One region of the Morganella sp. BCCO 40_0007 genome, then DNA from elsewhere that is predicted to be linked to it. Evidence: predicted binding sites of a transcription regulator. Region 1 holds the regulator's gene; the other holds the start of a gene.
The links. Region 1 encodes PhoB, which activates phosphate uptake and scavenging genes when phosphate is short. Its sites were predicted from a motif close to CTGTCATAAAACTGNCNNAT; they were not measured.
Positions count from the first base shown of each region.

Region 1 (2,491 bases):
CAAATGTTCGGCCGGGATACCCGGACCGTTATCTTTGACACTAAACACGGCATTGCCGTTACTCAGTGCCCAGCTGACCTCAATCCGTGTGTTTTCCGGCGTGTGATTCACTGCGTTATACACCAGATTCGACATCGCACTGCGCAGCTCTTCCTCATCACCGAAAATTTTCAGTTTGTCATCCACCGTAAAGCGGATCTCCTGTTTACCCCGGCTGAGGGTTACGGCTTCCTGCTGAAGCATGATCAGCATCCCCGGCACATCTACCACCTGATCCAGCCCGCTTTTGACCGCCACTTCAATTTTTGACAGTTGCAAAAGCTGCCTGACCATACCATCCATACGACGAGTCTGTTCCTGCATGGTCAGAATTGCTTTTTTATTCATCGGATTATCAAAATCCTGATCAGCAAGCATTTCCAGGTAACCCTGCAAAACAGTCAGCGGGGTGCGCAGTTCATGACTGACATTGGCGAAAAAATCACGCCGTGAGTTTTCGAGACGACGTTTTTCCGTCACATCACGGGCAACCATCAGCAGTTGTCCTTCCGAATACGGCATGATGCGCAATTCCATCATGCTGCTGTTATTCAGTTCCAGTGTCAGCGGCAGGGTATAATCCCCCTGAGTCAGATAGCGGCTGAAGTCCGGATAACGCAGAAGGTTAAAGATGTGCTGTCCGTTATCATCCGGCCAGCGGAACCCCAGCAGGTTCTGGGCATGTTTGTTACACCAGAAAATATTGCCGTCTTCCGTCATCATCACCACCGCGTCAGGCAGGGATTCAGCTCCGCTGCGAAAGCGTTTGATCAGTGTGGCGAGTTCACGGCGGCGCTTGCGGTTACGCTGCTGAAGCTGGTAGATGCCATAAAAAATCGGTTCCCAGCTGCTGCGGCCGGGCGGCGGCAGCATACTGCGATCCAGCCACAGCCAGCCGGACAGTTTCAGTAAGTTATAGCTGTGCCAGATGGCAGCGGCAAACAGTGCACCGGCAAGAAACCAGCCGGTATGGCCGAAAAAAAGTGATAAAAAGAGTGCCGGAAGGCAGAAAATCAGTAATTCCAGTACAATTTTTTTCCACGAAAGACGCTCAAGCACGCGCGATCCTCTTGCGGTTTATCATTATCATCAGTAACGGACAGAGAAGCGGTAACCCGTTCCCCGGACTGTCTGTATCATTTTATCATGTCCGTCCGCTTCCAGTGCTTTACGCAGGCGGCGGATATGCACATCCACCGTGCGATCCTCAACATAGACGTTTTCGCCCCAGACATAGTTAAGCAGTTGTTCACGGCTGTAAACCCGCTCCGGATGAGTCATAAAAAAATGCAGCAGTTTAAACTCTGTCGGCCCCATTTCCAGCGGGTTCTCATTACTGGTCACGCGGTGGGAGGCGGGGTCGAGAGTCAGGCCGTTCATCGCGATAAGATCGTCTGCCGCCATCGGGGAGATGCGCCGCAGAATCGCTTTAACACGGGCCACTAACTCTTTCGGTGAGAACGGTTTGGTCAGATAATCATCCGCGCCGGTTTCCAGACCTTTTACACGGTCTTCCTCTTCACCGCGTGCCGTCAGCATCATCACCGGGATTTCCCGCAGCTGGCTGTCCCGTTTCATATGTTTGATAACCTGAATGCCGGAGCCGCCCGGAATCATCCAGTCCAGCAGGACAAGATCAGGGAAAGGCTCCACCAGCCGGGCGATGGCCGCATCATAATCATCTGCCTCAATAGGCTGATAGCCATTCTGCTCCAGAACAAAACAGACCATTTCACGGATAGGTGCTTCATCTTCAACGACTAAAATTCGTCTTGCCATGGCGTTCCCTGTTTACCGTTAATTCATTTCATCAGACAGTGCCGCGATTATGCGTCACTTTTGTGACAGATTTATGAATATCAGCCGATACCTCAGGCTGCACCGCAAAGATAATGTCATTAAACTGACATACTACACACAAAATGCGTGTCAGATCGTAAAACACTGGATATTCATCCAATATTTATTCTTACCGGCTGATTTCCGTTATACTCTGTTTTCAGTAAACCGCCTAACACGAATGCGCGGGCACCGTACACGAACACCATACGCGAACACCATATTGCGGACAGAATGTGCGGTCAGTTTTCCCGGCAGGAATAACTATATATATGAAAATCATTCACACATCAGACTGGCATCTCGGACAGTATTTTTACACTAAAAACCGGTTACAGGAACATTTGCAGTTTTCAGACTGGCTGATAAACCTGATAAAAGAACAGCAGGCGGATGCCCTGATTATCGCCGGTGATGTCTTTGATACCGCCTCACCGCCGAGTTACGCCCGTGAACTGTATAACCGTTTTGTTGCACAACTGCAGCAGACCGGCTGTCATCTGATTGTACTTGCCGGGAATCATGATGCCGTTGCCACACTGAATGAGTCACGCGAACTGATGGCCTGCCTGAATGTGGATGTCATCGCCAGACCGGAACCGGGCCGGGATCT
Region 1 is NZ_JAVBIN010000001.1:415,685-418,175, reverse strand. It holds gene phoR (phosphate regulon sensor histidine kinase PhoR) at 1-1,098, opposite strand, end outside; gene phoB (phosphate regulon transcriptional regulator PhoB) at 1,129-1,818, opposite strand; gene sbcD (exonuclease subunit SbcD) at 2,151-2,491, shown strand, end outside.

Region 2 (2,491 bases), on a different contig from region 1:
GCTGACCGAAATTGGTCAGGATCAGTTCTCGCCGGTCTTCCGTTATATTTTTGCCTTTCTGCTGATTGTCTTTGCCGGGGTCTGGTTATTTATCCGTTATCAGAACCGCCCGCTGACCGAGCTGGAATCCGCTGCGCGGCAAATCGGAACCGGGGGGCCACTGGTCCCCGTACGGGAAGCCGGCGCTGCGGAAGTGCGCTCGGTGATCCGTTCGTTTAACCAGATGTCCCGCGATATCAAAACACTGGAGCAGGATCGTACTGTCCTGATGGCCGGTGTCAGTCATGACCTGCGCACGCCGCTGACGCGCATCCGTCTGGCAACGGAAATGATGAGCCCGGAGGATGACTATCTGGCGGAATCCATTAACAATGATATCGAAGAGTGTGACGGTATCATTGAGCAGTTTATGGCGTATCTGCGTACCGGCCGTGAAATGGAGATGATGCATCTGGAACTGACATCCATTCTTAATGAAGTGACTGAAGCGCACATCCACTCGGATGTCACACTTCAGAATGATGTTATTCAGGCGCCGGTTTATCTCACCGGTAACCCGATTGCGATTAAACGCGCGCTGGGCAACATGCTGGTCAATGCCACCCGCTATGGTAACGGCTGGATACGTGTCAGCAGTGGCCTGGATGGGCATTTTGCCTGGTTTCAGGTGGAAGATGACGGCAACGGTATTGATGAGGCGGATATCCCGCACCTGTTCCAGCCGTTTGTGCAGGGTGAGAAAGCGCGCAGCAATAAAGGCACCGGATTGGGGCTGGCGATTCTGCGCCGTATTGTGGATGCGCATGACGGTAAAGTTGAGGTCGGCCGCAGTCAGCGCGGCGGATTCCGTATCCGCGTGATGCTGCCGCTGCCGGATGACAGAGACGATTAATTATTGTGACAGCGGCATGTCATCGTCATGTGGCTGTCATAAATCCCTGCGGTAAGCGATTATCCCGGGGGTTTTGTTTTTAATCTCAATAAAATCAGTTTGTTGGTTGTGTCTCCTGCTTTTGTTCTTTCGCATCATTTTTCCGCTTTTGTGTTCCCGCGCACCTGCAGTGTCATAAAACTGTCATATAACCTACATATTATTGTCACCAGATTGTCCTATTTTCCCTCATGTTCCGACATTAACCAGATACAACGTTTATCGTCATTATCTATAAATCCCGTCAGGAGGGATCATGAAACCGATGCGTACCGCAGTAGCCACTGTTATGGCAGCGACACTTTCTCTCTCTGCATTTTCTGCATTTGCCGCGACCAGTCTGACCGGGGCGGGTGCAACATTCCCTGCGCCGGTGTATGCGCAGTGGGCTGATACTTACCAGAAAGAAACCGGTAACAAAGTCAACTATCAGGGGATTGGCTCCTCCGGCGGCGTGAAGCAGATTGTCGCCAACACTGTTGATTTCGGGGCGTCAGATGCGCCGCTGTCCGAAGATAAACTGGCCGCTGATAACTTATTCCAGTTCCCGACCGTAATCGGCGGTGTGGTACTGGCCGTCAACCTGCCGGGTCTGAAGTCCGGTGAACTGGTGCTCGACGGTAAAACCCTGGGTGATATCTACCTGGGTAACATCAAAAAATGGAATGACCCGGCAATTACCAAACTGAACCCGTCAGTGAAACTGCCGGATCAGGATATCGCGGTTGTCCGTCGTGCGGATGGTTCCGGTACCTCGTTCGTCTTCACCAGCTACCTGTCCAAAGTCAGCCCTGACTGGAAAGAGAAAGTCGGCGCAGGCTCTACCGTTAACTGGCCGGTCGGCCTGGGCGGTAAAGGTAACGACGGTATCGCAGCGTTCGTTCAGCGTCTGCCGGGCTCTATCGGTTACGTGGAATACGCCTACGCCAAACAGAACAAACTGGCTTACACCAAGCTGATTTCTGCGGACGGTGATGCGGTTTCCCCGACCGGTGAAAGCTTCAGTAACGCAGCGCGTAAAGCCGAGTGGACAAAAAGCTTCGCTCAGGATCTGACTAACCAGCCGGGGCCGAATGCGTGGCCGATTACCTCCACGACCTTTATCCTGGTTCACACCAATCAGAAAGATGCCGCCAAAGGGCAGGAAGTTCTGAAATTCTTTGACTGGGCATACAAGAACGGCGGTGAGCAGGCAGAAAAACTGGATTATGCAGTACTGCCGCAGGAAGTGATTGAACAAGTCCGTGCATCATGGAAAACCAGTGTCAAAGACAGCAGCGGTAAGCCGCTGTACTGATGCGGCAGATGATGAAGTGATTTTGAATTACCAGTAATTGATCCCCCCGTACCGGGGGGATCTGTGTTAAAGACGGAAGCGACTATGGCCGAACTGAACACGGCAATGAAACCACCCGGCAAACGCGGCGACCAATTTTTCAGTGCCCTGGTAAAACTGGCGGCGCTGATTACGCTGTTGTTGCTGGGCGGAATTATTATTTCACTGATTATTGCGTCCTGGCCGAGTATTGAAAAATTCGGCTTAGGTTTCTTATGGAATAA
Region 2 is NZ_JAVBIN010000004.1:109,943-112,433, reverse strand. It holds gene envZ (two-component system sensor histidine kinase EnvZ) at 1-892, shown strand, start outside; gene pstS (phosphate ABC transporter substrate-binding protein PstS) at 1,188-2,228, shown strand; gene pstC (phosphate ABC transporter permease PstC) at 2,313-2,491, shown strand, end outside.
Region 2: pstS (phosphate ABC transporter substrate-binding protein PstS) is a predicted target of PhoB. The motif match lies at 1,062-1,081, and genes of this name have one in related genera.